Regions from separate parts of the Enterobacter asburiae genome, predicted to be linked through region 2. Evidence: predicted binding sites of a transcription regulator. Region 2 holds the regulator's gene; each other region holds the start of a gene.
The links. Region 2 encodes PurR, which represses purine synthesis genes. Its sites were predicted from a motif close to CANGCAAACGTTTGCNTG; they were not measured.

Region 1: a site for PurR is predicted at 4,752-4,769, ahead of purM (phosphoribosylformylglycinamidine cyclo-ligase). Genes of this name have one in related genera too.
Region 3: a site for PurR is predicted at 2,161-2,178, ahead of glyA (serine hydroxymethyltransferase). Genes of this name have one in related genera too.
Region 4: a site for PurR is predicted at 3,000-3,017, ahead of pyrD (quinone-dependent dihydroorotate dehydrogenase). Genes of this name have one in related genera too.

What each region holds. Positions count from the first base shown of each region.
Region 1 is NZ_CP011863.1:2,561,023-2,568,744, reverse strand. It holds gene ppx (exopolyphosphatase) at 1-744, opposite strand, end outside; gene ppk1 (polyphosphate kinase 1) at 748-2,808, opposite strand; gene purN (phosphoribosylglycinamide formyltransferase) at 3,016-3,657, opposite strand; gene purM (phosphoribosylformylglycinamidine cyclo-ligase) at 3,654-4,691, opposite strand; gene ACJ69_RS12510 (6-phospho-beta-glucosidase) at 4,958-6,388, shown strand; gene upp (uracil phosphoribosyltransferase) at 6,615-7,241, shown strand; gene uraA (uracil permease) at 7,325-7,722, shown strand, end outside.
Region 2 is NZ_CP011863.1:1,022,481-1,030,202, reverse strand. It holds gene rnt (ribonuclease T) at 1-532, shown strand, start outside; gene grxD (monothiol glutaredoxin 4) at 577-924, opposite strand; gene ACJ69_RS05085 (C40 family peptidase) at 1,263-2,036, shown strand; gene sodB (superoxide dismutase [Fe]) at 2,159-2,740, shown strand; gene ACJ69_RS05075 (MFS transporter) at 2,779-3,945, opposite strand; gene cydH (cytochrome bd-I oxidase subunit CydH) at 4,109-4,198, opposite strand; gene purR (HTH-type transcriptional repressor PurR) at 4,496-5,521, shown strand; gene punR (DNA-binding transcriptional activator PunR) at 5,539-6,450, opposite strand; gene punC (purine nucleoside transporter PunC) at 6,565-7,722, shown strand, end outside.
Region 3 is NZ_CP011863.1:2,637,163-2,644,884, reverse strand. It holds gene glrR (two-component system response regulator GlrR) at 1-314, shown strand, start outside; gene glnB (nitrogen regulatory protein P-II) at 380-718, shown strand; gene hmpA (NO-inducible flavohemoprotein) at 800-1,990, opposite strand; gene glyA (serine hydroxymethyltransferase) at 2,295-3,548, shown strand; gene ACJ69_RS12845 (DoxX family protein) at 3,603-4,025, opposite strand; gene ACJ69_RS12840 (DUF2569 domain-containing protein) at 4,175-4,666, shown strand; gene ACJ69_RS12835 (3-phenylpropionate MFS transporter) at 4,783-5,928, shown strand; gene csiE (stationary phase inducible protein CsiE) at 5,923-7,200, opposite strand; gene ACJ69_RS12825 (DUF1007 family protein) at 7,326-7,722, shown strand, end outside.
Region 4 is NZ_CP011863.1:689,863-697,584, reverse strand. It holds gene ACJ69_RS03375 (YcbX family protein) at 81-1,190, shown strand; gene zapC (cell division protein ZapC) at 1,187-1,729, opposite strand; gene pyrD (quinone-dependent dihydroorotate dehydrogenase) at 1,895-2,905, opposite strand; gene ssuE (NADPH-dependent FMN reductase) at 3,154-3,729, shown strand; gene ACJ69_RS03355 (sulfonate ABC transporter substrate-binding protein) at 3,722-4,684, shown strand; gene ssuD (FMNH2-dependent alkanesulfonate monooxygenase) at 4,681-5,826, shown strand; gene ssuC (aliphatic sulfonate ABC transporter permease SsuC) at 5,836-6,627, shown strand; gene ssuB (aliphatic sulfonates ABC transporter ATP-binding protein) at 6,624-7,394, shown strand; gene pepN (aminopeptidase N) at 7,446-7,722, opposite strand, start outside.

The DNA.
Region 1 (7,722 bases), 1.5 Mb from region 2:
TTCTTCGGTCAGCAACGTCAGGCGTTCGGGTGTAATAAATCCGTCTTTTTCACCCATCGCCAGCAGCACTTCATGCGCCGCCTTGATGGTGCCCGACGCGCCCAGCGCCACGTTCCAGCCCTGAATACGGTACTGCCAGGCCAGATTTTCCAGCTTCTGGACAGCCGCCATACGCGCGCGCTGGAAGTTCTCGCGGGTGATGGTGCCGCCCGGGAAATACATCTGTGCGAAGCTGACGCAGCCCATACGGCGGCTTTCCACCAGGCGCGGCTCAAAGTCTTCGCCGATCACCAGCTCCGTTGAGCCACCGCCGATATCGATAACCAGCTTGCGTCCTTTTTCCGGCTGGGTGTGCTCAACGCCCATGAAAATCAGACGCGCTTCCTCGTTGCCGGAGATGATCTCAATCGGGTAGGGGATCACTTTTTCGGCCCGCTTGAGAAACTCCGGGGCGTTCAGGGCCTGGCGCAGGGTGTGAGTGCCCACGATGCACACGCTGGAGGGCGAGAAGCCCTGCAGGCGTTCAGCAAACAGCGACAGGCAGTTTAACCCGCGCTCCATCGCCTCTTCGCTGAGCATGCTGCGTTCATCAAGACCATCCGCCAGGTGTACGCGCTGCTTCAGACGACCGATGATCTGCAGCGCGCCATCCACCTCACGGGCGATGACCATGTGGAAACTGTTAGAGCCAAGGTCGACCGCGGCGAATTCCTGCGGGCGTGGGGTCTTATCATTTATCGGCATAGGTTAATCGGGTTGCTCGAGTGATTTGATATAGTCGTAAATCGCCAGTTGCGACCGCACTTTGCGGCGGTTGCCGCGCGGCACATAGCGGTTACTGAGTTCTTTGTCGATATAGCGTGCTTTCACGGTATCGCTGAACAGAATCTCGATGATGTCGAGGATCTGCTGCTTCAGACGCGGATCCAGCAGCGGTGCCGCGACTTCAATACGATAGTCAATATTGCGCGTCATCCAGTCTGCCGAAGAGAGATAGACCTGTTTATCACCCGCATTATCAAAAATATAGATCCGATCGTGTTCCAGGTAACGGTCAACAATGCTGATTACGCGAATATTGTCGCTGATGCCTTCCAGTTCCGGGATCAGCGAGCACATGCCGCGGATTAGCAGGTTAACCGGCACGCCGGAGCTGGATGCCGCGTACAGCCTGTCCACCAGCCCTTTGTCGACCAGGTTGTTAAGCTTCAGCGTGATGCCGGACGACAGCCCTTTCTGGGCATTGGCGATCTCTTTATCGATCATATCGTACAGCAGGCGGCGCGAGTTCTGCGGTGAGACCAGCAGATAGTCAAAGCTCACCGGACGGTACGGGTTTTCGATAAAGTTAAAGACCCGGCGCACTTCGTTAGTGATGCGGGCGTCGGCGGTTAAGAGCGAGTAGTCGGTATAAATTCGCGCCGTTTTCTCGTTAAAGTTCCCGGTACCGATGTGGGCATAACGCACCACATCGTCGCCCTCTTTGCGGGAGATGAGGAACAGCTTGGCGTGAATTTTTAGCCCCGGCGCGGAGAAGATGACGTGCACACCGGCTTCCGTCAGACGGCGCGCCCAGTGAATGTTGGCCTCTTCGTCGAAGCGTGCCTGCAGCTCAACCACCACGGTGACTTTTTTGGCGTTGTGCGCCGCATGGATCATCGCGTCGATGATGCGGGAATCTTTTGCCACGCGGTAGATGTTGATTTTGATCGCCAGCACGCTCGGATCGAACGAGGCCTGACGCAGCAGTTCGAGCACGTGCTCAAACGTGTGATACGGATAGTAAAGCAGCACGTCGCGTTCGCGAATGGCGTCAAATCCGTTGCGGAATTTATCGAACCACAGATGGCGCAGGCGCGGCAGCGGCTTGTTCACCAGATTGGCTTTGCCGACGTTCGGGAAGCCAATAAAGTCTTTAAAGTTGTGATAACGACCGCCCGGCACGATGGAGTCATAGCGCGAAATGGTCAGTTTATCGCGCAGCATCTCCACCATGGCGTCCGGCATATCGCGCTGATAGACAAAGCGCACCGGCTCGGCCGTCAGGCGCTGTTTTAGGCTGGAGGACATCAGCTCCATCAGGCTGGCTTCCATCTCGTGCACCAGGTCATATTCGGCGTCACGGGTCATCTTCATCGAATAGGCATTTAACGCATCGTAATCGAAGAATCCTTTGAAGATGTCGTCCAGACAGTAGCGCAGGATGTTATCCAGCAGGATCATCGGCTTGCGTCTGCGCGGGGTTTCCGGCGGCAGGTTCACAAAGCGCGGCACCTTGTCGGACGGGATCTCCAGCAGCGCGTAACGGATGGAATCACCGCGAATAATTTCCACCGCCAGGTAGGTGTAGTCATCTTTCAGGAACTGAACCAGATCGGTTTCGCGGTTGATCAGAATCGGGGTAATGTGCTGGCGCAGGTAGTGTTTGAAGTAGTGGCGCAGCCAGTTTTGTTGGTTAACGGAAAGCTGGCGTTCGTTAATCAGGAAGATTTGATTGCGCGCCATCTCCAGCAGCAGTTCGTTATACAGGCCGTCAAATTCCTGATCGGCTTTCAGCACGCGGGACTGGATTTTGCCCAGCAGATGCCGCGAGTGCGAGTTTAAGCCCTGTTCTTCGCTGATGATGATGCGTCTTTTCAGCTCGGCAAAGCGAACCTTGTAGAACTCATCCAGGTTGTTGGAATAAATGCCCAAAAAACGCATGCGCTCGATCAGCGGGTTACTTTTGTCTGCCGCTTCCTGGAGTACACGTTCGTTAAATGCTAACCAGCTTAGCTCTTTCTCGATATATAACTTTTCCTGACCCATTACAGCTCACACTCCAGTTCAATCACAGGACGTGGTAAATCCGTCTCGTCCTTATTATGGCGAGCATTTCCACGATATGTCCAACAGTGCCAGAAAAGTATGACAGTTATTTTTTTTGTTGGGGATTTTAGAAGGTTGGAGAAGGGAATATCGGGTAATGCAATGTACAGGTCGGGTAAGCGCAGCAGCGCCACCCGACATAACAAACTACTCTTCCGCCGCATAACCCTGCGGGGGTAACTTCACGCCGTCCAGCCAGGCTGCGCCGTCGCGCATCTCGAGACGCCCGTCGACAAACCAGCTGACCACCAGCGGGTAAATGGCGTGTTCCTGGGTCTGCACGCGTTCGGTCACGTCTTCTTCGCTGTCGCCGTCAAAGACCGGAACTTTCGCCTGCAGGATCACCGGGCCGCCGTCCAGCTCGTCGGTAACGAAATGCACGGAGGTGCCGTGCTCCTCATCGCCGTTTTCCAGAACCTGACGATGAGTGTGCAGGCCGGGATATTTTGGCAGCAGGGAAGGGTGGATATTCAGCAGACGACCAGCAAAGTGTTCGACGAAGGACGGGCTCAGAATACGCATATAACCCGCCAGCACGACCACGTCCGGCGCGTAGGCATCAATCTCATGCACCAGCTCGCGGTCGAAGGCTTCACGCCCGGCGAACTGGCTGGCTTCCAGCGCGTGTGCGGGAATGTTCGCTTCCCGCGCGCGCTCAAGGCCGAACGCGTCGGCCTTGTTGCTGAAAACTGCCCGAATGGTGCCATTGATTTTCTTCTGTTTGCAGGCGTCTATGATGGCCTGCAAATTGCTTCCGTTGCCGGAAATGAGCACCACGATGTTTTTCATTCAATGACCACACGCTGTTCGGAATCGGAAGCTTTAATCGTACCGATTTTCCACGCGTTTTCACCTTTTTCAGTCAGCAGCTTAACCGCTTTATCCGCTTCGCTTGCCGGCAGGGCGATAACCATGCCCACGCCGCAGTTAAAGGTGCGGTACATTTCGTGAGAGCTTACGTTGCCCGCGGTCTGCAGCCAGTTAAACACGGCTGGCCACTGCCATGACGATTCGTCGATCACCGCCTGGGTGTTGTCCGGCAGGACGCGCGGAATGTTTTCCCAGAAGCCGCCGCCGGTCAGGTGAGCGATAGCGTGAACATCGACGTTCTCGATAAGCTCAAGCACGTTTTTCACGTAGATGCGGGTCGGCGCCAGCAGATGGTCAGCCAGCGGTTTACCGTCGAGTTCGGTCGTCAGCGGGTCACAGCCGCTCACTTCGAGGATTTTACGCACCAGGGAGTAGCCGTTGGAGTGCGGGCCGCTGGAAGCCAGCGCGATCAGCACATCGCCATCGGCCACTTTGCTGCCGTCGATAATTTCTGATTTTTCTACTACGCCGACGCAGAAGCCCGCGACGTCATAATCTTCGCCGTGATACATGCCCGGCATTTCCGCGGTTTCACCACCGACCAGCGCACAGCCGGACTGCAGGCAGCCTTCGGCGATACCGTTAATCACGCTGGCTGCGGTATCCACGTCCAGTTTGCCGGTCGCGTAGTAATCGAGGAAGAACAGCGGCTCTGCGCCCTGTACCACCAGGTCATTCACGCACATCGCGACGAGATCGATACCGATCGTGTCGTGACGTTTTAAATCCATCGCCAGGCGCAGTTTAGTGCCTACACCGTCGGTACCCGAGACCAGAACAGGTTCACGATATTTTTGCGGCAGCGCGCACAATGCGCCGAATCCACCCAGACCACCCATCACTTCCGGGCGGCGGGTTTTTTTCACCACACCTTTGATTCGGTCAACCAGCGCATTACCTGCGTCAATATCAACACCGGCATCTTTGTAGCTGAGAGAAGTTTTGTTGGTCACGGCTTAAATCCCCACGCGATTGCATAGCTAGTAAGAAAAATCGGCGCAATTCTAACAGTCCAGGCAAACGTTTGCGAGCCTATTCTGGACGTGGGGATCTTTTTTTCTGTATGCCTCGTGAATGCAGCCAAACTTGACTCTGTTCACGAAAATGAAACCGGTTTCTGAGAACTGCTTGCAACAGCTATGCCCTTTGCACATCATCGAACTGAAACCGGTTTCTGTAATTGTTTTTGCAGAAAATAACGCAGAATGAGGGAAAGCGAATGTCAGGATTTAAAGCAGATTTTCTGTGGGGCGGGGCCGTTGCGGCGCACCAGCTGGAAGGCGGCTGGAAAGAGGGCGGCAAGGGCGTGAGCGTGGCCGATGTGATGACCGCTGGCGCGCACGGCGTGCCGCGTGAAATCACCAACGGCGTGCTGGAGGGGAAAAATTACCCTAACCATGAAGCCATTGATTTCTACCACCGCTATAAAGAAGACATCAAACTCTTTGCCGAGATGGGCTTCAAATGCTTCCGCACCTCTATTGCCTGGACGCGGATCTTCCCGAAAGGCGACGAGCTTGAGCCTAACGAGGCTGGCCTGAAATTCTATGACGATCTGTTCGACGAATGTCTGAAGCACGGCATCGAACCGGTTATCACACTGTCTCACTTCGAAATGCCTTTCCATCTGGTCACGGAATACGGCGGCTGGCGCAACCGTAAGCTGATCGACTTCTTCGTTCGTTTCGCAAAAGTGGTTTTCCAGCGCTACCAGCATAAGGTGAAGTACTGGATGACCTTCAACGAGATCAACAACCAGGCCAACTTCCACGAAGACTTTGCCCCGTTCACCAACTCGGGGCTGAAGTACGCGCCGGGTGAAGACCGCGAGCCGGTGATGTTCCAGGCGGCGCACTATGAGCTGGTGGCCAGCGCCCTGGCGGTGAAGGCGGGGCGGGAGATTAACCCGTCGCTGCAGATCGGCTGCATGATTGCCATGTGTCCTATCTATCCGCTGACCTGCGCGCCGGACGATATGATGATGGCGATGAACGCGATGCACCGCCGCTACTGGTTCACCGACGTGCACGTGCGCGGCAGGTACCCGCAGCATCTGCTCAACTACTTCGAACGTCGCGGCTTCGCGCTGGATATTACCGAAGAAGATAAAGCGGCGCTGGCGCAGGGCTGCGTGGACTACATCGGGTTCAGCTACTATATGTCCTTCGCTACCAAGGCGACGCCGGATAACCCGCAGCTGGATTACGACGAGAGCAAGAGCCTGGTCTCTAACCCGTACGTGCAAAAATCCGACTGGGGCTGGCAGATTGACCCGGTGGGGCTTCGCTACTCCCTCAACTGGTTCTGGGATCACTACCAGCTGCCGCTGTTTATCGTTGAGAACGGCTTTGGCGCGATCGACGTGCAGGAGAGCGACGGCACGGTGAACGACCAGTACCGAATTGACTACCTGGCCGCCCACATTCGCGAGATGAAAAAAGCGGTGGTGGAAGATGGCGTCGACCTGATGGGCTACACCCCGTGGGGCTGTATCGACCTGGTGTCTGCCGGAACGGGCGAAATGAAAAAACGCTACGGCTTTATCTTTGTGGATAAAGACAATGAAGGGAACGGCACGCTGAACCGCAGTAAGAAGAAATCGTTCGGCTGGTATAAGCAGGTGATTGCGAGCAACGGCGATAACCTGTAATTGTCGGGTGGCGCTAACGCTTATCCGACCTACACTACACGTAGGCCCGCCTAAGCGCAGCGCCACCGGGCAGAACCCCGCCCCCAAGCCGGAGTCTCGCTCCGGTTTTTTTGTCTCTAAATCACTTTGCTTGATATACGTCAAGCAACATGGGTATGGCCTAATCCGAAAAAAGCGGTATAATCCCGCGATTTTTTTGCGGACGCCACCTCAGAGGAGAAAGAGAATGAAGATTGTGGAAGTGAAACACCCACTCGTTAAACACAAGTTGGGCCTGATGCGTGAGCATGACATCAGCACGAAGCGTTTTCGCGAACTGGCATCTGAAGTCGGCAGCCTGCTGACCTACGAAGCGACCTCTGATCTGGAAACAGAAAAAGTCACCATCGAAGGCTGGAACGGCCCGGTGCAGGTGGAGCAGATCAAAGGTAAGAAAATTACCGTGGTGCCAATTCTGCGTGCTGGTCTCGGCATGATGGAAGGCGTGCTGGAGCACGTGCCAAGCGCGCGTATCAGCGTGGTGGGTATCTACCGTAACGAAGAAACCCTTGAGCCGGTTCCTTATTTCCAGAAGCTGGTGTCTAACATCGACGAGCGCATGGCGCTGGTGGTTGACCCAATGCTCGCGACCGGTGGCTCTATGATCGCTACCATCGACCTGCTGAAAAACGCGGGCTGTAACAGCATTAAGGTGCTGGTACTGGTTGCCGCTCCGGAAGGGATCGCGGCGCTGGAAAAAGCGCACCCGGACGTTGAGCTGTATACCGCCTCTATCGACCAGGGCCTGAACGAGCACGGGTACATCATCCCGGGGCTCGGCGATGCCGGCGATAAGATCTTTGGTACGAAATAATCGAATAACGATAAATAAGCCGACTTTGATAGTCGGCTTTTTTTTGAATAAAACACCAACAATACTACACAGAGGAAAACACTATGACGCGCCGTGCTATCGGGGTGAGTGAAAGACCGCCGCTTTTACAGACTATCCCGCTTAGTTTGCAGCACCTGTTCGCCATGTTTGGCGCAACCGTGCTGGTGCCAATCCTGTTCCACATTAACCCGGCCACCGTGCTGCTGTTCAACGGCATCGGTACGCTGCTGTACCTCTTTATCTGTAAAGGCAAAATCCCGGCGTATCTCGGTTCGAGCTTCGCCTTTATTTCGCCGGTGTTACTGCTGCTGCCGCTGGGTTATGAAGTCGCGCTGGGCGGCTTTATCATGTGTGGCGTCCTGTTCTGCGTGGTGTCCTTCATTGTGAAAAAAGCCGGTACCGGCTGGCTGGACGTGATGTTCCCGCCTGCGGCGATGGGGGCAATCGTTGCGGTCATCGG
Region 2 (7,722 bases):
CGCCATCACGCTGAAGATGGATGAACAGGGCTGGCTTACACCGGACACCACGCTGCATTTCCACGTTGAACCTTTCGAAGGAGCAAACTTACAGCCGGAAGCGCTGGCGTTTAACGGTATCGATCCGCATAACCCGCTGCGTGGCGCAGTCAGTGAATATGATGCGCTGCACGCCATTTTCAAAATGGTGCGTAAAGGCATGAAAGAGAGTAACTGCAGCCGCGCCATCATGGTGGCCCATAACGCCACCTTCGATCACAGCTTTACCATGGCCGCCGCGGAGCGCGCCGCGCTCAAACGCAACCCCTTCCATCCTTTTGTGACCTTCGACACCGCCGCGCTGAGCGGCCTGGCTCTGGGACAAACGGTGTTATCTAAAGCCTGCATCACGGCGGGTATACCTTTTGACGGTACGCAGGCGCATTCCGCTTTATACGACACGGAGCGCACCGCAGAGCTGTTCTGTGAGATCGTCAACCGCTGGAAGCGTCTGGGCGGCTGGCCGCTGCCGTTGGGCGACAGCGAAGAATAAAAAAAAGCGACCTTATCAGGTCGCTTTTTTATTTGCGCAGAAAATTACTCTGCGTCCGGCTCTTCGGTTTTGTACTTCGCCGCCGTCTCTTTGATGAGCTGCTGCAGTTCGCCGCGCTGATACATTTCAATCAGGATATCGCAGCCGCCAACCAGCTCACCGTCAACCCACAGCTGTGGGAAAGTCGGCCAGTTAGCGTACTTAGGCAGCTCAGCGCGGATGTCCGGGTTCTGCAGGATATCAACGTAAGCAAAACGCTCACCACAGGCTGACAGCGCCTGAACCGCTTGTGCGGAGAAGCCGCAGCTTGGCAGCTTCGGAGAACCTTTCATATACAGCAGAATCGGGTTTTCAGCGATCTGGCGCTGGATTTTTTCAATAGTGGTGCTCATGTCTTGCTTCCTTTAACTTCTGTTACGGCATTCGTCTGACATTGTAGCGGTTCAGACTGGCATCGGAAAATAACATTTTTGTCACGTTTATACATTCTACCCCGAGTCACGAAAAGTTGCATTGCAAATGGTGTTTACCCCTGCGACGGTCTGGGTTTTGCTTAGGGAGTGGGCAAATGTGCGACAGAACGATGAATTTTTTTGCACTTGCTAACGAAACAGGATTGTAGATTGAAAAATGCTATTAACTTTCTGGGTTTTTATAGATTAGAATCGACGGGCTTTGTAAATCACACGCGGGTATTATTGATGACCTGCATTTATCAGGGGACTGCCCAGTGGCGCGGATAAATAAAATCTCGATCACGCTCTGTGCTTTACTGTTTACTTCACTCACTTTCACGCCAGTGGCAAACGCCTCTCAGCAGGCGCGGCATTCTGCTGTACAAAAAAACCATCTGGTGAAAGCCACAGAACGTAAGAAAAAAACCACCGCTAAGAACGACAAGAAAAAAACACCGGCTCAGACGAAACAGACCGCTTCTAGCAAGACGAAAACAAAACCTTCCCGCACTGCACACTCCTCCAAAAGTAAAGCTTCGCAAACCGCCGCTAACCTCGTTACTGAAAAATGCATCACGCGTAAAGGCCACAAGGCGAAATGCACGAAGGTCACGAAAATAGCGGAAGTGCATAAAGTGCGTGTACAGAAAGCGCAAAAAACCGCGATGAACAAACTGATGGGGCAGATTGGCAAACCTTATCACTGGGGTGGCAGCTCGCCGCGTACCGGTTTTGACTGCAGCGGCCTCGTCTATTACGCCTATAAAGATCTGGTCAAATTCCGCATTCCTCGTACCGCCAATGAGATGTACCACCTGCGCGATGCCTCACCGGTTGACCGCGGTGAGCTGGAAAACGGCGATCTGGTGTTCTTCCGCACTCAGGGTCGCGGCACGGCTGACCACGTCGGCGTGTATGTCGGCAATGGGAAATTCATCCAGTCACCGCGTAGCGGCCAGGATATTCAGATCACCTCTCTCAGTGAAGACTACTGGGTACGCCACTACGTCGGCGCGCGTCGCGTGATGACGCCGAAAACCATTCGCTAACCCCTGCCTTGCCACATCCGTGGCAGGGTAAGTTCCTCTTTTGCATACCCTTTCAATTTGCTATCCTGTCCATGTTGTCTGTGTGGTTATTGGCAACACAAAATACAATAAGGAGAGAAGCAATGTCGTTCGAATTACCTGCACTACCGTATGCAAAAGACGCCCTGGCACCGCACATTTCTGCGGAAACCCTGGAATATCATTACGGCAAGCATCACCAGACGTACGTCACCAACCTGAACAATCTGATCAAGGGCACCGATTTTGAAGGCAAAACGCTGGAAGAGATCGTCCGCAGCTCAGAGGGTGGCGTATTTAACAACGCGGCTCAGGTGTGGAACCACACCTTCTACTGGCACTGCCTGGCGCCGAATGCCGGCGGTGAACCTGCCGGTGAACTGGCTACCGCAATCAACGCCGCATTTGGCAGCTTCGCGGATTTCAAAGCGAAATTTACCGATGCAGCCATCAAGAACTTCGGTTCTGGCTGGACGTGGCTGGTTAAAGAGGCGGATGGCAAACTGGCTATCGTGTCCACCTCTAACGCGGGTACCCCGCTGACCACCAGCGCGAAGCCGCTGATGACCGTGGACGTGTGGGAACACGCATACTACATTGACTACCGCAACGCGCGTCCGAACTACCTGGAGCACTTCTGGGCACTGGTTAACTGGGACTTTGTCGCGAAGAACTTCGCCGCGTAAGAGACACGCAGAAGGGTTCGCCCTTCTGCGTTTTTGGTTTATTCCGCAGCGCAGGCTGCTTCAGGCTGTTTACGACCCGACATCATCACCAGCAGCAGGCCGAGCGCGGCAATAATCGCCCCCATCACCGGCACAAAGCTGTATCCCAGACCACCTGAAATCACGGCTCCACCGGCCGCGGCGCCCAGGGCATTACCCAGGTTAAACGCACCGATATTCACGGAAGATGAAAGTCCCGGTGCCTCATGCGCGACACGCATTACGCGCATCTGCAGCGGCGGCACCACGGCAAAGGTGGCGGCTCCCCAGACGACCATCGCAATCGCGGCCCCAAACTCATTACGCGCAAGCCACGGAATGGCAACCATGATGACAATCAGCAGGGTTAAGAAACCCTTCAGCGTCCCGCTCACGGAACGGTCGGCAAATTTCCCGCCGAGATAGTTGCCAATCGAGAAGCCCACGCCAATCAGCACCAGCATCGCGGTGACAAAGAGAGGCGTTGCGTGCGTGATGTCATGCAATACCGGTGAAATATAGGTGTAGAGGGTAAACATCGCCCCTGCCCCCAGCACGGTGGTGAGCAGCGCGGAGAGCACCTGCGGGCGCATTAGCACCGACAGTTCTCTGCGCACGTCAGGACGTTCCCCCGCGCTGCCTTTCGGCAAGGAGAAGAACAGCGCCACCATTGCAACCACGCCAAGCCCGGCAGTCGCCAGGAAGGACATACGCCAGCCGATCGCTTCCCCCAGCCAGGTTGCCGCAGGCACCCCGCCGATATTGGCAATTGTTAGCCCCATGAACATGGTTGCCACGGCGCTCGCCTGCTTGTGTTTTGGCACCACGCTGGCAGCAACGACCGACCCCAGCCCAAAGAACGCGCCGTGGTTAAGGCTGGTCAGAATGCGTGACAGCATCAATGTGGTGTAGTCCGGCGCAATGGCCGAAAGCACGTTGCCCAGGGTGAAAATCGCCATCAGGAATATCAGCGCATTGCGGCGCGCGCGATGAGAAAGCAAAAGCGTCATCAACGGCGCCCCGACCATCACGCCGATAGCGTAGGCGCTGATTAACATCCCTGCCGCAGGGATAGAGACATCTACGCCCCGGGCAATAACAGGCAGTAACCCCATCGGGGAGAATTCAGTGGTGCCAATCCCAAAAGCGCCAATCGCCAGGGCCAGCAGGGGAAAATTGATTTTCATGCGTCAACTCCGGATGCCGTGTCATGTGGTGACACAGAACAAAGAAGCGGAAAGCATGACATCAATCACAAAAAATGAGAAGTTAACAAAATGGCAAAAGATTTTTGCCAGAGAAGTAACAATCCGGGGAGTCGGGAGGGAGAAGGCTCTCCCTCCGCGTAAATCAGTGCAGCGCAGCCGTCAGACCGGCCGCAACAATCAGAGCCAGCACAACAACGGTGGTGAACAGCGAAAACTTAAGATCGGAACTCATCAATTTTTCTCCTTTTAATCCCCACACGAAAAGTGAGCTTGCTCATTTTTGCACAGATTACGTCAAAAATCTTCCTGGATTTATACTGATAACCACTTTACCTCTTCCCCTTTTCATCAAGATAGGACAAAATTCCACGCTAAATTTATTAGCGTACCGGCCATTGACCCCCTCCTGACGTCCCGTGTCGTTTTCCCGGCGTGCCGCAATTCAACATTGCGAGATAAGGGTGAGAGAAGGCAAACGTTTACCTTCAGGTTTTTCAGGAGCTTAGGATATGGTCTGGAGTGACATTTAATGGCAACAATTAAAGACGTAGCAAAACGCGCAAACGTTTCCACTACAACCGTATCACATGTAATTAACAAAACCCGCTTTGTGGCGGAAGAGACGCGCAACGCCGTCTGGGCAGCGATCAAAGAGCTGCACTATTCGCCAAGTGCGGTTGCGCGTAGCCTCAAGGTTAATCACACCAAGTCCATTGGATTGCTGGCGACCAGCAGTGAAGCGGCCTATTTTGCCGAGATCATTGAAGCGGTTGAAAAGAACTGCTTCCAGAAAGGCTATACCCTGATTTTGGGCAACGCGTGGAACAGCATTGAAAAACAGCGTGCCTACCTGTCGATGATGGCGCAAAAGCGCGTTGATGGCCTGCTGGTGATGTGTTCCGAGTATCCGGAGTCCGTGCTGTCGATGCTGGAAGAGTATCGCCATATTCCGATGGTGGTGATGGACTGGGGCGAAGCGCGCGCGGATTTCACCGATTCCGTTATCGATAACGCCTTTGAAGGCGGCTATATGGCCGGTCGCTATCTGATCGAACGCGGTCACCGCGAGATTGGCGTGATCCCCGGTCCGCTGGAGCGCAACACCGGCGCGGGCCGTCTGGCCGGTTTTATGAAAGCGATGGAAGAAGCGCTGATCAACGTGCCGGAAAACTGGATTGTGCAGGGCGACTTTGAGCCGGAATCGGGCTACCGCGCGATGCAGCAGATCGTCTCCCAGCCGCACCGTCCGACCGCCGTGTTCTGCGGGGGCGACATCATGGCCATGGGCGCGCTCTGCGCTGCCGACGAGCTGGGCCTGCGCGTACCGCAGGATATTTCCGTGATCGGGTATGACAACGTGCGTAACGCGCGCTTCTTTACCCCGGCGTTGACCACCATTCACCAGCCAAAAGACTCGCTGGGCGAAACGGCTTTCAACATGCTGATGGACAGAATCGTCAACAAGCGTGAAGAGTCGCAGTCCATTGAAGTTCACCCGCGTCTTATCGAACGCCGTTCCGTAGCGGATGGTCCGTTCCGCGACTACCGTCGTTAATCGCTTTACGGGGCCAGCTATGCTGGCTCCCGTAACCATTCCCGGTTCAGCGTTTCGCTGTCTCCCAGATAATCCAGCAGCCATGCCATCGCAGGCGAGACGTCATTTTGCTGCCAGGTGAGGCAGCAGGCCGCATCCGGGAACGGATTCTCCAGCGTCAGCTCAACCCACTCTCCGGTATCGATGCGCGGACGCGCAAAATGAACGGGCACCATCGCGACGCACAGCCCGGCGCTGAGGCACGTCGCCGACGATTCCCAGTCAGGGGCTACCACCCGCCGCTGGTTGTCCAGAAGCCAGGTGATACGCTTGGGCAACGAACGGGACGTATCCTCCAGCACCAGCGACGGCCAGTTGCGCAGCGTGTCATCGCTGAGCGGCCCTTCCATCGACGCCAGCGGATGATCGCTTGCCACCACGCATTTCCAGCTCAGCATCCCCATATCGCGAAAGGCGTAACGTCCCCCAACCGGGATCGCCTGCGTGGCCCCAATCGCCATCTCTGCCCTGCCGTCCGCCAGCGCATCCCAGACGCCGTTGAACACCTCCTGCGAGACCCGCAGCTCGACGTCAGAAAAATGACGATAGAAATCGACGATCATCTGCCGGGTGCGTTCCGGCTTAACGATATTATCCACGGCGATGGAAAGATGTCCCCGCCAGCCGTTAGCGATCTGCTGACACTGTTCGCGGGTGATCTGCATTTTTTTGATAACAGAACGCCCTTCCTTCAAAAACCACGCGCCTGCGGGCGTTAATTCCACATCACGATGCCGCCGTTCAAACAGCGGAACCGCTAGCCACTCCTCCAGCTGACGCACCGTGTAGCTGATTGCCGAAGGAACGCGGTGCAGCTCCAGTGCCGCACCGCTAAAGCTGCCGTTACGCGCAACAGCATCGACTACTTCAAGAGAATAATCTGACCACATTTTCTGCCTGCAAAATTTTTGAATGCACCCGCCAAATATTAGTGTTTCACAAGCGGCTTTGCACTCCCTACACTCAGCGCCAATGTATACCTGCCTCCTCAGGAGAATAAAATAATGCAACCCAGGAACGGTTTTTTAGTCTGGCTCGGCGGCTTAAGCGTGCTGGGCTTTTTGGCCACCGATATGTACCTGCCGGCGTTTGCCGCCATGCAGGAAGATTTGCAAACCCCGGCTGCCGCCATCAGCGCCAGCCTGAGTTTATTCCTCGCCGGCTTTGCCTTCGCTCAGCTGCTCTGGGGACCGCTCTCGGATCGCTTTGGTCGTAAACCGGTGCTGCTGCTGGGCCTGGCCATTTTTGCCGTGGGCTGCCTGGGGATGTTATGGGTACGCGATGCCACCTGGCTGCTGGTGCTGCGTTTTATTCAGGCCGTGGGCGTCTGTGCCGCGGCCGTGACCTGGCAGGCGCTGGTCACCGACTATTACCCGGCTAATCGCACTAACCGTATTTTCGCCACCATTATGCCGCTTGTGGGTCTCTCACCTGCCCTCGCCCCTCTGCTGGGCAGCTGGATCCTCGCGCATTTCGACTGGCAGGCCATCTTCGCCACGCTGTTTGCCATTACCCTGGTACTGATGCTGCCGGCGTTCGCCCTCAAGCCCGCGCATAAAAAAGAAGCGCATGCTGACGCGAAGCCGATTACCTTCACTTCCCTGCTCAGCACCAAAGCGTATCGCGGTAATGTCCTGATCTATGCCGCCTGCTCGGCAAGCTTCTTCGCGTGGCTCACCGGTTCGCCGTTCATTCTGCACGATATGGGCTACAGCCCGGCAGCCATCGGCCTGAGCTATGTTCCGCAGACTATCGCGTTCCTGGTGGGCGGGTACGGCTGCCGCGCGGCGCTTCAAAAGTGGGAAGGTCAGCAGATGCTGCCGTGGCTGCTGGTGCTGTATGCGCTGAGCGTCATCGGGACCTGGGCCGTTGGCTTTATTCCGGGTGCCGGTCTGGCCGAAATTTTGATCCCATTCTGCGTGATGGCCGTCGCGAACGGGGCGATTTACCCGATTGTCGTAGCCCAGGCGCTGCGTCCCTTCCCGCAGGCGACAGGCCGCGCCGCCGCGCTGCAGAACACCCTGCAGCTGGGGCTGTGTTTCCTGGCAAGCCTGGTGGTATCGGCGCTGATTGCCACGCCGCTCCTGACCACCACCAGCGTGATGCTGGTGACCGTTGCGCTGGCGGTGTTGGGCTATCGCATGCAGGCCTCCGCGCAGCGT
Region 3 (7,722 bases), 1.6 Mb from region 2:
TGAAGCGGCTGATGGCCGCAGGCTGGCCGGGTAACGTGCGCCAGCTGGTGAACGTGATTGAGCAGTGCGTGGCGCTGACCTCCTCACCGGTGATCAGCGATGCGCTGGTGGAGCAGGCGCTGGAAGGGGAAAACACGGCTCTGCCGACGTTTGCGGAAGCGCGGAATCAGTTTGAGCTCAACTATCTGCGCAAGCTATTGCAGATCACCAAAGGCAACGTGACCCACGCGGCGCGCATGGCCGGACGCAACCGCACCGAGTTCTACAAGCTGCTGTCGCGCCACGAGCTGGAAGCAAACGATTTTAAAGAGTAATGCCGTATGGTACTGTGAGCAATCGATTACGAGGCAGCTTACAGGCAAGAGTTTAAGGACCCACCATGAAAAAAATTGATGCGATTATTAAACCTTTCAAACTGGATGACGTGCGTGAAGCGCTGGCGGAAGTCGGCATCACCGGGATGACCGTGACGGAAGTGAAAGGTTTTGGTCGTCAGAAGGGCCACACCGAGCTTTACCGTGGCGCAGAGTACATGGTCGACTTTCTGCCGAAAGTAAAAATTGAAATCGTGGTCAGCGACGATATCGTCGATACCTGCGTGGATACCATTATCCGCACGGCGCAGACGGGCAAAATCGGCGACGGTAAAATCTTCGTCTTTGACGTGGCGCGCGTGATCCGTATCCGTACCGGCGAAGAAGACGACGCTGCGATTTAACAATGCCAACGGTTTTGTATGCCGGGTAAGGCGCAGCCGCCACCCGGCGAAAAAAAGCCCCTCGAACGAGGGGCTTTTTCATTACAGCACCTTATGCGGCCCGAAACATTCGTAGTGAATGTTGTCTTTGTTCACACCGAGCTCCACCAGCTGCTGCGCGGCATACTGCATAAATGCCACCGGCCCGCAGACGTAGAACTGCATGTCCGGCGCGCTAAACGCTCCTTCCATCTGGCTTAAATTCATCAGACCTTCGCTGTCAAACCGCGCGGCCGCGCGGTCTGCATCCGTCGGCAGGCGATACCAGGTGTGCGCGGTAAAGCGCGGCAGGAACGCCCCGAGCGTTTTCACTTCATCCGCAAAGGCGTGCACGTCACCGTTTTCCGCAGCGTGGAACCAGTTGACCTGCGCACCGTGGTTGGCTTTCGCCAGCGTATCGAGCATCGCCAGCATTGGCGTTTGGCCGACGCCCGCAGAGATCAGCGTAACCGGGGTATTCGCTTCAACCGCCATGAAGAAATCGCCCGCCGGCGCGGCCAGATGGACCACGTCGCCCACGTTAGCTTCGTTGTGTAGCCAGTTGGAGACCTGACCGCCGTCCTCACGCTTCACGGCAATGCGGTAGCCTTTGCCATTTGGCTTGCGGGTAAGAGAATACTGGCGGATCTCCTGATGCGGGAAGCCTTCAGGCTTCAGCCACACGCCCAGATACTGGCCTGGCTGGTAATCGGCAACCGGCTGTCCGTCCACCGGCTCAAATTCAAAGCTGGTAATCAGCGCGCTGCGCGGCGTTTTCTCGATGATGCGGAAGGCGCGCGTGCCTTCCCAGCCGCCGTTCTTGCTGGCGTTTTCGCTGTAGATCTGCGCTTCGCGGTTGATAAACACGTTTGCCAGCACGCCGTAGGCTTTACCCCACGCGTCCAGCACCTCCTGGCCCGGGCTGAACATCTCGTCCAGCGTTGCCAGCAGGTGGCCACCCACAATGTTGTACTGCTCGGGCTGGATCTGGAAGCTGGTGTGCTTCTGAGCGATTTTTTCCACCGCGGGCAGCAGCGCAGCCAGGTTTTCAATATTGCTGGCATAGGCCGCGATGGCGTTGAACAGCGCTTCGCGCTGATCGCCGTTACGCTGGTTGCTCATGTTGAAAATTTCTTTGAGCTCCGGGTTATGCGTGAACATGCGATCGTAGAAATGGGCGGTGAGTTTAGGGCCGGTTTCCACCAGCAGGGGAATGGTGGCTTTAACGGTAGCGATGGTTTGGGCGTCGAGCATGAGCGCATCCTTCTGATGTGACTTTAATGATGTATTTTAAATGCATCTTATAAAAAATACCCCTGCGTTGTAAATGGTTCTTTGCAAGATGAAAAATATGCATCACAAACCTGAAAAGAAATCCGCTGGAAATGACGAGAGCTTTATTCCTCAAACCCTTGCGTGGCGCGCAGGAAAACGTTTGCGTAAAATCGTTTGTCAAGACCTGTTATCACAGAACTAATCAGTTATACTGTTGCCCGTCGTCCAACAGGACTGCCTTTTCAGGCCAAAATTTACTTGTTAGCTGAGTCAGGAGATGCGGATGTTAAAGCGTGAAATGAACATTGCCGATTATGATGCCGAACTGTGGCAGGCTATGGAGCAGGAAAAAGTACGTCAGGAAGAGCACATCGAACTGATCGCCTCCGAAAACTACACCAGCCCGCGCGTCATGCAGGCGCAGGGTTCTCAGCTGACTAACAAATATGCTGAAGGTTACCCGGGCAAACGCTACTACGGCGGTTGCGAGTACGTTGATATCGTTGAGCAGCTGGCTATCGACCGTGCGAAAGAACTCTTTGGCGCTGACTACGCGAACGTGCAGCCGCACTCTGGCTCTCAGGCTAACTTCGCGGTCTACACCGCGCTGCTGCAGCCGGGCGATACCGTTCTGGGTATGAACCTGGCGCAGGGCGGCCACCTGACTCACGGCTCCCCGGTTAACTTCTCCGGCAAACTGTACAACATCATCCCTTACGGTATTGATGAGTCCGGTAAAATTGACTACGAAGACATGGCGAAGCAGGCTAAAGAGCACAAACCGAAGATGATCATCGGTGGCTTCTCTGCTTACTCCGGTATCGTTGACTGGGCAAAAATGCGTGAAATCGCGGACAGCATCGGTGCTTACCTGTTTGTCGACATGGCGCACGTTGCGGGCCTGATTGCCGCTGGCGTTTACCCGAACCCGGTTCCACACGCTCACGTTGTGACCACCACCACCCACAAAACCCTGGCGGGTCCACGCGGTGGCCTGATCCTGGCGAAAGGCGGTGACGAAGAGCTGTACAAAAAACTGAACTCCGCTGTATTCCCAAGCGCGCAGGGCGGCCCGCTGATGCACGTTATCGCGGCAAAAGCGGTTGCGCTGAAAGAAGCGATGGAGCCTGAGTTCAAGGTTTATCAGCAGCAGGTTGCTAAGAATGCCAAAGCGATGGTCGAAGTGTTCCTGAACCGTGGCTACAAAGTGGTATCCGGCGGTACTGAAAACCACCTGTTCCTGCTGGATCTGGTTGATAAGAACCTGACCGGTAAAGAAGCTGACGCAGCCCTGGGCCGCGCCAACATCACCGTGAACAAAAACAGCGTGCCAAACGATCCGAAGAGCCCGTTCGTGACCTCCGGTATCCGTATCGGTTCTCCGGCAGTGACTCGCCGCGGCTTCAAAGAAGCGGAAGTGAAAGAGCTGGCTGGCTGGATGTGTGACGTTCTGGACAACATCAATGACGAAGCGGTAATCGAACGCGTCAAAGGTAAAGTTCTGGATATCTGCGCACGCTTCCCGGTATACGCATAATTCCTCTGCCTGGCAGAAATAAAAAAGGCCGCGCTTGCGGCCTTTTTTTATGGCTTAACGCCGGTCGAGGGAAATGGCTCCCGGACCAACAATGGCCAGCAAAATAAAGGCGCCAGCAATACTGACGTTCTTATAGAAGTTAATCATATTCGGCACGACCGCATCACCGGTCATATCCCAGTAATGGTGACCGATAATCGCCGTGCCCAGCGTATAGAATACAAACAGTACCGCGAGAGGACGGGTGAAAAAGCCCAGGACGATCAGGATAGCGGCAGGCACTTCCATCACCACCGCAATAATGGCCGCCAGCATGGGCATCGGCGTACCCAGCGAGGTCATATATTGTACGGTGCCGCTAAACCCCGTCAGTTTTGGATAACCAAAGATAATAAACAGCACGACAAGCGCGATGCGGCCAATCAGCAGCAGCAGATGACGTGACTGACCGAAATCGAAATAACGTAGAGTGTTCATAGCTGGCTCATTTTTCAGGGGACCCAATCTAAAATTAATACACAAATCCAGAGTCTTCCATTCAGCTTTTCTTCATAAATCAGGCGTTCGCGTGATGTTAAATTCAGACTTCGTGTAAAATTGTCTTTTTTCTTTGGCAAGGGAAATTTATGCAGTGCATATCATGTCAGCAAGAAGAGGCAAATAAAGAATCCGGGCTGTGCAATCAGTGTGAGCGTGCAGACGAAAAGAAAATTAACGGGCTGCTTTATCTCCCGGCGGCGGGCCTGGTGATTAACCTCATCATGACGCCCATTGGGGCATGGAATTACTTTGCGGCGGTGTTCCACTTTTCCCAGCCAGGGGGAATTAACCTGTTTGGGGCCGTGGGTATCGCTGTAATGATAATTGATGTGGCACTGACCGCGGCCGCAGGCTGGTATTTCTTTAAAAGAAAGTCGGGTATCCGTAAGATCATCATTCCCTACTATTTAATGGGCGTTGTTTTTATGCTCTATTTTGTGGGCATACCTGCCTGGCTCTTCGACGCAAGGCTGGATACGGCTGATATTCGCAATGCGCTTTCCTCCATAGTTGGCGCATCGATCTGGATCCCCTACTTCCTGGTTTCCAAACGCATTAATCAGGTCTTTGTACGCTAGACGTTTCGCAGGGCCGCTATGGCCCTGTGAAATGTGCGTGTTATTCACTTGTTAATAGTTGCTTGCGCAGGCTTTGATTTAACGCCAGACTATGGCCTCGATTTCGGGAGGGATTCATGGTCTTGCATTCCACGCGCTGGCTGGCGCTAAGTTATTTCACCTATTTCTTTAGCTACGGTATTTTTCTGCCTTTCTGGAGCGTCTGGCTCAAGGGTATCGGCCTGACTCCCGAGACCATCGGTGTCCTGCTGGGGGCCGTGCTGGTGGCGCGTTTCCTCGGCAGCCTGCTGATTGCCCCGCGCGTCAGCGATCCCTCCTTGCTGATCAAGGCCGTGCGCATTCTTGCTCTGCTGACGCTAGTCTTCGTTGCCTGCTTCTGGGTCAGCCACCAGTTTGCCTGGCTGATGGTAGTGATGGTCGGCTTTAACCTGTTCTTCTCACCGCTGGTACCGCTGACGGATGCCCTGGCGAACACCTGGCAAAAGCAGATCACCATGGACTACGGCCGAGTGCGCCTGTGGGGCTCTATTGCCTTTGTGATTGGCTCCGCGCTGGTGGGCAAACTGGTCAGCCTTTACGATTACCGCGCCATTCTCGCCCTGCTAAGTATCGGTATTGCCTCAATGCTGCTGGGCATGCTGCTGCGTCCGTCGGTGATGCCGCAAGGGGAAAGCCGCCATCAGGAGAGCGCAGGCTGGCCCGCCTGGCGGAGCCTGGTGGCCCAGAGCTGGCGTTTTCTGGCCTGTGTCTGTCTGCTTCAGGGGGCGCATGCGGCGTACTATGGGTTCAGCGCCATCTACTGGCAGGGGGCTGGATACTCAGCTTCCGCAGTGGGCTATCTTTGGTCGCTGGGGGTAGTGGCCGAAGTCATTATCTTCGCCCTGAGCAAGAAGCTGTTCCGTCGCTTTGGCGCGCGAGACCTGCTGCTGCTTTCCGCCGTGTGCGGCGTGGCGCGCTGGGGCATTATGGGCTGGACGACCGACCTGCCGTGGCTGATAGTGGCGCAAATCCTTCACTGCGGCACCTTTACCGTGTGTCATCTGGCGGCGATGCGCTATATCGCAGCGCGCGAGGGCGGAGACGTTATTCGCCTGCAGGCCGTCTATTCGGCGGTCGCAATGGGGGGAAGTATCGCGATCATGACGGTCTTTGCGGGGTTCCTCTACCAGCACCTGGGGCATGGCGTCTTCTGGGTGATGGCGCTGGTCGCCTTACCCGCGATCGTTGTTCGCCCTAAAGTGGCCGCTCGCGCGCCGCTATGATTCCAGCATGGCGCGAATATGTTCTTGCTGCTGCGCGTTCAATGTCTCAACGGCATGAATCAGCGGCGGCGAGAACAGCGGCAGGACGGTAGGGTAGGGGGTGATAACCAGCGCGGCCTCGCGCGGTGCCCCCTCTTTCTGGAAGGCCTGCAGCGTCAGATAGCGAATGTTGAGCGGCAGCAGCGTCAGCTCGCGAAGCTGCTGTTCAATCAGGTCCTCGGTGGCTTTATCGTCTCCCGTCAGCAGAATCACCTGTTTTTCGTGCAGATCGGTCTCCTGCATCAGCCAGGCACCGAAAATCACTGCGACAAGACTCATCTCTTCATCAGAAAAACGCAGCCCGAACTCCGCCTCCAGCTCAAACAGCGCTTCCTTCGTGGTGCGTAACAGCCGGGGATAGAGACGATGGATCTCCTCCGGCAGGCTATTGTCGATGCCAATCTCAAACAGCGAGCGGTCCAGCGCCTGAGCAAGATGGATATACAGCTGATCGGTCAGCCCTTGCTCGTCGCTGAAGTTCATTCCGGTCTGCGAGCGAAAACGGGCGACCATGCGCACGATGGCCCGACGCAAGCGCTGATCCTGCTGGTGTTTATCGAGCACCGGATCGGGCGTGCGGAGCATCATAAACAGCAGTGCCAGAAACAGCTGTTCATCCCCGTGCGCTCCCTGCGGAACGCGCCGTTTCCAGTGCCGCACGATCTCCTGGGCCGTAAAATATTCCCCTCTCGACTGGGTCCAGCTGCGCTGAACGTGAGAAAACTGCGGCGTATTCCCGAGCTGGTGCTGAATAAGACAGTATTGCAAATAGAGCTGTAAAAACTGGACGTCGCGGCATTCAAACTGACGCTGCAGCTTGCGGGAGCAGAAGCCGATCAGCGCCCGCAGGTTCGCATCATCGTAAAGCGGCCGCGCAATGCCGTGTTGTTTAAGCGCGGTTTTTAATGCGGGGGTAAACTGGTGTGAGACAAACTGCGGGCAAAGCCGCAGCGCCCGGCGCAGCCAGTGCAGCAGGCATAAACGCTGATTCAGGGATGTGCCTTCAATCCGGTAGCTGCCGTCGTGGTGCGTAACGATGTCCAGCCGGTGATAGCGCTGGATTTCATCGCGCGTCTCGGCTATATCTTGCCGTGCCATCGCGTCGTCAACCCCGTTGACAGCAATTATGCTCTGTGCGGTGACGGCAGCATCGGGCAGGTAAAGCATCAAGAGCACCTGGCAGCGGCGCTGCGAACTGGAAAGCACAGATGGAATTTCAAGCGTCGTCATCATCTGTCGGGTATCCAGTGTGAATGTTTGATAAGAATAGCTAAAGGATGAGCGCTGAAAAGCGCGCCGGCAGGCCTTTCACTCAGGATTGCTGGGGAACATCACAGAATTTTTGACGTGAGGAATTGATGCAAACAGTTAAACAAAGTGCGATGGCGTTATTTTTGGCGGTTATCAGCTTCACCGCCAGCGCACACCCTCACAGTTTTATTGACCTCCAGACCGAGCTGGTTACCGACGGCACGCAGCTGAGCGGCCTGAAGATGCGCTGGACGATGGATGAAATCACCTCGGCCGATCTGCTCTATGATGCGGGAAACGCGAAGCCTGGCGATGAAATCTGGAAAAAGCTGGCAGCGGAAGTGATGGCTAACGTGCTCGGCCAGCACTACTTCACGGAATTCTGGCACAACGGGCAGAAGGTCAAATTTCTTAACCGGCCAACGGAATACGGTATGACGCGTGACGGGCATCAGGCGGTGCTGACCTTCGTGCTTCCGCTGGCGCATCCGCAGCCGCTGGCGG
Region 4 (7,722 bases), 330 kb from region 2:
AGAAAATTGTCGCGCATTATAGCTAATATGGCGTGTATGTCATAAAGTTGAAGGCTTATTTTCATTTGTGGGAGTGTGCAGTGGCGACGTTATCCAGGCTTTTTATCCATCCGGTGAAATCCATGCGCGGCATCGGCGTCTCTCACGCGCTGGCCGACATGAGCGGATTCGCCTTCGATCGTATTTTTATGGTCACCGAGCCTGACGGCACGTTCATTACCGCACGCCAGTTCCCGCAGATGGTTCGCTTTACCCCTTCCCCGCTTCATGACGGTTTGCACCTTACCGCGCCGGACGGTTCCAGTGCGGTCATTCGCTTTGCTGATTTTGCGCCTGTCGATGCGCCAACGGAAGTGTGGGGCAATCATTTTACCGCGCGCATCGCCCCGGATGAGATTAGCCGCTGGCTGAGCGGTTTCTTCTCTCGCGACGTGCAGCTGCGCTGGGTAGGTCCTGAACTGACGCGTCGCGTGAAGCGCCATGAAGCCGTTCCTCTCTCCTTCGCCGATGGTTTCCCGTTCCTGCTGACTAACGAAGCCTCGCTGCGTGATTTACAAGGCCGCTGCAAGGCCAGCGTTCAGATGGAACAGTTCCGTCCGAACCTGGTGGTCACGGGCGCCGACGCCTGGGAAGAAGACACCTGGAAAGTGATCCGCATCGGTAGCGTCATCTTTGATGTCGTAAAACCCTGCAGCCGCTGCATTTTCACCACGGTGAGCCCTGAGAAAGGCCAGAAGCACCCTTCCGGCGAACCGCTTAAGACGCTGCAGTCGTTCCGCACCGCGCAGGACAACGGCGATGTGGATTTCGGCCAGAACCTGATCCCGCGCTCCAGCGGCGCAATCCGCGTCGGTGATGAGGTAGAAATTCTTGCCCGAGGGCCTGCAAAAGCGTACGGCTCAGGTCAGGAAGAAGAAATGGTCGACGTTGTGACGAATGTCGCCTCTGCGGTAGATATTCACTGGCAGGGCAACGTCATCCGTGGCAACAACCAGCAGGTATTACTGGAGCAACTGGAGCAGGCAGGTATTCGCGTACCCTATTCCTGTCGCGCAGGCATTTGCGGATGCTGCCGCATCAAGCTGGTGGATGGAGAGGTCAGTGCGCTGAAAAAATCGGCAATTGGAAATGACGGCACCATTCTGTGCTGTAGCTGCATACCGAAAACGTCCGTACAGCTGGAAGCTTAAACCGCCTGTTCAAGGCTGAAGGAATCTACGCGCAGCTGCGGCTTCAGCCTGTCGTTCATCACTTTAATGGCATCGCCAAGCTGCATCGTCCGCCCGGCAATGGTTACGCCGGGCTGTGCCAGCAGGCAGAGCGCAGCATTTTCGCCTGGCTCAACCACCAGCAGGCTCACCTCTTCTGCGGTATCGCTCAGATTGACGCTGGCCGCGTCACCCGTTGCCGGGGTCCAGCTCATACCATGCGCAAGAAAATGCCAGCTTTTTGGCATTTGTGGTTTCAGGAAGCGGATAGCCACCAGCGCATTTAATACCAGCTCGGCACGCTGCTCTTTAGAGAGCACCAGATCGCGGCATTTTTCTTCAAAGGAGAAATAAAGGGCCGCATCGTCAACGCAAAAGCCCGACGGGGAAAATGCATCCGGGGTTAACATTCGGCGGGCAAAACGAGAACGAAACAACATGCCATTGGCTAAATCGAGCATCATTCGGTCATGCTCGTCGCAAAAATACCAGCGCCAGTTATCGTCAGGTTTAATTCGCATGTGTCTCTCCCGTCCCCAAACGTCCTGTACTAAAAATGTCCTGTTTGCCGCCTCGTTTATAACACCATTAATAAAAGACTATAATGACTAAATAAGCAACAGTGACGGAATATAAAACAACCAGGGCTGGAAATAAAGCCCTGGTTGTCTGATTAAGAGAAAAGATTAGATATGAGTAACGATTTCTTTAATCAGCGGCGGTCCTTTAAAAATAAAGCCGGAATAGATTTGCACCAGTGATGCACCCGCCGCCATCTTCTCGCGCGCAGCAATCACTGAGTCAATGCCGCCGACGCCAATAATTGGCAGACGTCCTTTTAATTCCGCAGACAGGGCGCGAATAATTTCGGTGCTTTTTAATTGCACCGGACGTCCACTTAACCCACCCGCTTCGTCACAGTTTTTCATTCCCTGCACGAGGGAACGATCGAGGGTGGTATTGGTCGCAATAACACCATCAATATTATGGCGAACCAAACTGTCGGCAACCTGGATCAATTCTTCAGGAGAAAGATCCGGGGCGATCTTAACCGCGACCGGAACATATTTATGGTGGATCGTCTGGAGTTCATTTTGTTTATTTTTAATGGCACTCAGAAGATCGTCCAGCGCTTCGCCATATTGTAAGGAACGCAGACCCGGGGTATTGGGTGAAGAAATATTCACCGCGATATAACCGGCATAGGCGTAGACTTTTTCCATACAAATCAGATAGTCATCTTTACCCTGCTCAACCGGCGTGTCTTTATTTTTGCCGATATTGATGCCTAATATCCCGTCAAAATGGGCTTTTTTTACGTTCTCAACCAGGTGATCAACACCGAGGTTATTAAAGCCCATGCGGTTGATCAGCCCTTCGGCTTCAACCAGGCGGAACAGGCGCGGCTTGTCATTTCCCGGCTGCGGACGCGGCGTGACGGTGCCGATTTCAATGGAGCCAAAGCCCATCGCGCCCAGGGCATCAATGCACTCGCCATTTTTGTCCAGACCGGCCGCCAGACCCAGCGGATTTTTAAAGGTCAGACCCATGCACTGCACAGGTTTTTCCGGCACATTCTGACGCACCAGAGCGGCCAGCGGCGTTCCGGTAATACGACGTAATTGCTGGAATGTAAATTCATGAGCGCGCTCAGGGTCGAGCTGGAAAAGGGCTTTACGAACGAAGGGGTAGTACATGAACTCTCCTGGATTCCCGGTGTGCAAACCGGGAGGGGATTATGGGCGATCCACGCGCGAAAGGGAATTGACCTGCGGCAAAAAATCGGCGCAAAACGCAATCGTTTACCTACCAATCTATTTCTTATGCACTTTTTCGCATTTTAATTGCAGATAAATCATTTAGTGGAATAACCGCGCGGTGTCACACTCCTGAAAATTGTTATGAATGTTAGATAAAAGCAAACAATTGGTTATAAGGAGGAAGTATGCGCGTCATTACCCTGGCCGGAAGTCCACGATTCCCTTCGCGCTCCAGCGCCCTGCTGGAATATGCCCGCGAAAAACTCAATGCCCTGGATGTGGAAGTGTGCCACTGGAACCTGCATAACTTCGAACCTGAAGATCTGCTCTATGCCCGTTTCGACAGCCCTGCGCTTAAAACGCTGATCGAGCAGCTTAACGGCGCTGACGGCTTAATTGTGGCAACACCTATTTATAAAGCCTCTTTTTCCGGGGCGCTGAAAACTCTGCTCGATCTGCTTCCGGAGCGCGCCCTGGACGGCAAAGTTGTGCTGCCGATGGCAACGGGCGGTACGGTAGCCCATTTACTGGCCGTGGATTATGCCCTGAAGCCGGTGCTGAACGCGCTGAAAGCGCAGGAGATCCTCCACGGCGTTTTCGCAGATGACTCCCAGGTTATCGATTATCAACATAAACCTCATTTTACGCCGAACCTGCAAACCCGCCTCGATACTGCCCTGGAAACCTTCTGGCATGCCCTGCACCGCCGGGATATCCAGGCGCCCGCGTTTGGTCAGCCTCAAGGAGTCGCACATGTTTAAAACGTTAACCCGCATCGGCCTGGCAGGTCTGATGGCGCTTACCTCGCTGGCCCATGCCGCAGAAACGGCTCCGGAAAGTTTACGCATTGGCTATCAGAAAGGCAGCGTCAGCATGGTGCTGGCGAAAAGCCATCAGCTTCTGGAAAAACGCTTCCCGGACACCAAATTCTCGTGGGTGGAGTTCCCGGCTGGCCCGCAGATGCTGGAGGCCCTGAACGTCGGCAGTATCGATCTGGGCAGCACGGGTGATATTCCGCCGATATTCGCCCAGGCGGCGGGAGCGGACCTCGTCTATGTTGGCGTTGAGCCGCCCAAACCGAAGGCCGAAGTGATTCTGGTGCCTGAAAACAGCGACATTAAAAGCGTCGCCGACCTCAAAGGGCATAAAGTGGCTTTCCAGAAAGGTTCCAGCTCGCACAACCTGCTGCTGCGTGCCCTGCAAGAAGCCGGGCTCAAGTTCACTGACATTCAGCCTGTTTACCTGACGCCTGCCGACGCCCGCGCCGCGTTCCAGCAGAAGAACGTTGATGCCTGGGCCATCTGGGATCCGTACTACTCCGCCGCATTGCTGCAGGGCGGCGTTCGCGTGCTGAAAGACGGTACCACGCTGAAGCAGACCGGCTCGTTTTACCTGGCCGCCCGTCCTTATGCGGAAAAGAACGGCGCATTTATTCAGGGCGTACTGGATACCTTTACCCAGGCCGACGCGCTGACCCAGACCCAGCGTCAGGAGAGCATTGCCCTGCTGGCGAAAACCATGGGCTTACCTGAGCCGGTGATCGCGAGCTATCTCAACCACCGTCCGCCGACCACCATTACGCCCGTGGACGCCCACGTCGCCGCGCTTCAGCAACAAACGGCTGACCTCTTCTATCAAAACCACCTGGTGCCAAAACAGGTCACTATTCGCGAACGCATCTGGCAGCCTGCAGGCAAAGAAGGAGCTAAATCATGAGTCTGAATCTTTTCTGGTTTTTACCCACCCACGGTGATGGACACTATCTTGGTACAGAAGAGGGCTCGCGCCCGGTTGACCACGGCTACCTGCAGCAGATTGCGCAGGCGGCGGACCGAATCGGTTTCACCGGGGTGCTGATCCCGACCGGACGTTCATGTGAAGATGCCTGGCTGGTGGCCGCGTCGATGATCCCGGTCACTCAGCGTCTGAAGTTTCTGGTGGCGTTACGCCCGAGCGTTGTCTCCCCCACCGTGGCGGCGCGTCAGGCGGCAACGCTGGACAGGCTGTCCAACGGCCGCGCCCTGTTTAACCTGGTAACGGGCAGCGATCCGCAGGAGCTGGCGGGCGACGGGGTGTTCCTCGACCATACCGAGCGCTATGAAGCCTCCGCCGAGTTCACCCGCGTCTGGCGACGTCTGCTGGAAGGTGAAACCGTCACCTTCGAAGGCAAGCATATTCACGTTCGCGACGCGAAACTCTACTTCCCGCCGGTGCAGCAGCCGCGCCCGCCGCTCTATTTTGGCGGATCGTCGGATGTGGCCCAGGATCTGGCGGCAGAGCAGGTCGATCTCTATCTGACCTGGGGCGAACCGCCTGAGCTGGTGAAAGAAAAAATTGCCCAGGTCCGCGCTAAGGCGGCCGCCCATGGCCGCAAGGTGCGCTTCGGCATTCGCCTGCACGTGATTGTGCGCGAAACCAATGAAGAAGCCTGGCAGGCCGCCGACCGCCTGATTTCCCACCTGGACGATGAGACCATCGCGAAGGCGCAAGCCGCGTTTGCCAAAACCGACTCCGTCGGACAGCACCGAATGGCGTCCCTGCACAACGGCAAGCGCGAGAACCTGGAGATCAGCCCGAACCTGTGGGCGGGCGTTGGCCTGGTGCGCGGCGGTGCGGGCACGGCGCTGGTCGGCGACGGACCGACCGTAGCCGCCCGGATTAATGAATACGCTGACCTGGGTATCGACAGCTTTATTCTCTCCGGTTATCCGCATCTGGAAGAGGCGTACAAGGTGGGCGAGCTGTTATTCCCGCATCTGGATGTCGCCATTCCGGAAATTCCGCAGCCGCAGCGGCTTCAGCTTCAGGGCGAAGCCGTGGCGAACGAGTTTATTCCACGCAAAGCCGCCCAAAGCTAAGGAGTGACCATGTCTGCCACCTCCCAAAAATGGCTGCTGCGCGCCGCGCCGTGGTTTTTACCCGTCGGCATTGTGGCTCTCTGGCAGCTCGCGTCGTCCACCGGCTGGCTGTCGAGCCGCATTCTGCCCTCTCCGGAGGGCGTCGTAGAAGCGTTCTGGTCGCTGAGCGTGAGCGGCGAGCTGTGGCAGCATCTGGCGATCAGCTCCTGGCGCGCCGTGATTGGGTTTTCCATCGGCGGCAGCATCGGTCTCGTTCTGGGCTTGATCAGCGGCCTTTCCCGCTGGGGCGAGCGGCTGCTGGATACCTCCATTCAGATGCTGCGCAACGTGCCGCATCTGGCGCTGATCCCGCTGGTTATCCTGTGGTTTGGTATTGATGAGAGCGCCAAGATCTTCCTCGTGGCGCTGGGCACACTGTTCCCGATCTACATCAACACCTGGCACGGCATCCGCAATATCGATCGCGGTCTGGTCGAGATGGCGCGCAGCTACGGCTTATCAGGTTTTTCTCTCTTTATACACGTGATCCTGCCGGGCGCCCTGCCCTCCATTATGGTCGGGGTGCGTTTTGCGCTCGGCCTGATGTGGCTGACGCTGATTGTGGCGGAGACCATCTCGGCCAACTCAGGCATAGGCTACCTGGCAATGAACGCCCGCGAGTTCCTGCAAACGGACGTGGTGGTGGTTGCCATCATTCTGTATGCCCTGCTCGGTAAACTCGCAGATGTCAGCGCCCAGTGGCTGGAGCGCAGCTGGCTGCGCTGGAACCCGGCCTATACCCTTCAGGAGGCGAAAGCATGAATACTGCACGACTGAACCAGGGAACGCCGTTACTGCTGAACGGCGTGACCAAACGCTACGGCGAAAACACCATTCTTAACGGGCTGGATCTGCATATTCCCGCCGGACAATTTGTGGCCGTTGTTGGTCGCAGCGGCGGCGGCAAGAGTACCCTGCTACGCCTTCTGGCCGGGCTGGAAGCCCCCAACGGCGGTGACATTCTGGCAGGAACGACGCCGCTTTCGAATATTCAGGACGATACCCGCATGATGTTTCAGGATGCACGCCTGCTGCCGTGGAAAACGGTTATCGACAACGTCGGGCTCGGTCTTAAGGGCAGCTGGCGGGATGAAGCCCGCCAGGCGCTGGCCGCCGTTGGGCTGGAAAATCGTGCGGGCGAATGGCCGGCAGCCCTCTCGGGCGGGCAGAAGCAGCGCGTGGCGCTGGCGCGTGCGCTAATTCACCGTCCGGGCCTTCTGTTGCTTGATGAACCGCTCGGCGCGCTCGACGCCCTGACGCGGATCGAAATGCAGGATTTGATTGGATCCCTGTGGCAGGCGCACGGCTTTACAGTACTGCTGGTAACGCATGACGTGAGCGAAGCCGTCGCGATGGCTGACCGGGTGCTGTTAATAGAGGACGGGAAAATAGGTCTGGATCTGACGGTGGACCTTCCGCGCCCTCGCCGCGTGGGCTCGGCAAGGCTGGCTGAGCTGGAAGCTGAGGTGTTGGATCGGGTGATGAAGCGTGGGGGTACGGAGTTAGAACGAGCTAAGGCTAATGCCTGATGCCCTCACCCCGGCCCTCTCCCACAGGGAGAGGGAGGGTTAAGCTTTCTATCAGGCCAGTGCCTTAGCAATCTTCTCGTACAGATCGCCAGACAGGTTCTCCAGCCCTTTCAGCTGCTCAAGCGCGGCACGCATCTTCGCCTGACGCTTCGCATCGTAGCGTTTCAGACGGATCAGCGGCTCAATCAGGCGCGACGCCACCTGCGGGTTACGGCTGTTCAGCTCGGTCAGCATTTCCACCATGAACTGATAACCGCTGCCGTCTTCGGCGTGGAACGCCGCCGGGTTGCTGCTGGCAAACGCGCCAATCAGAGAACGCACGCGGTTT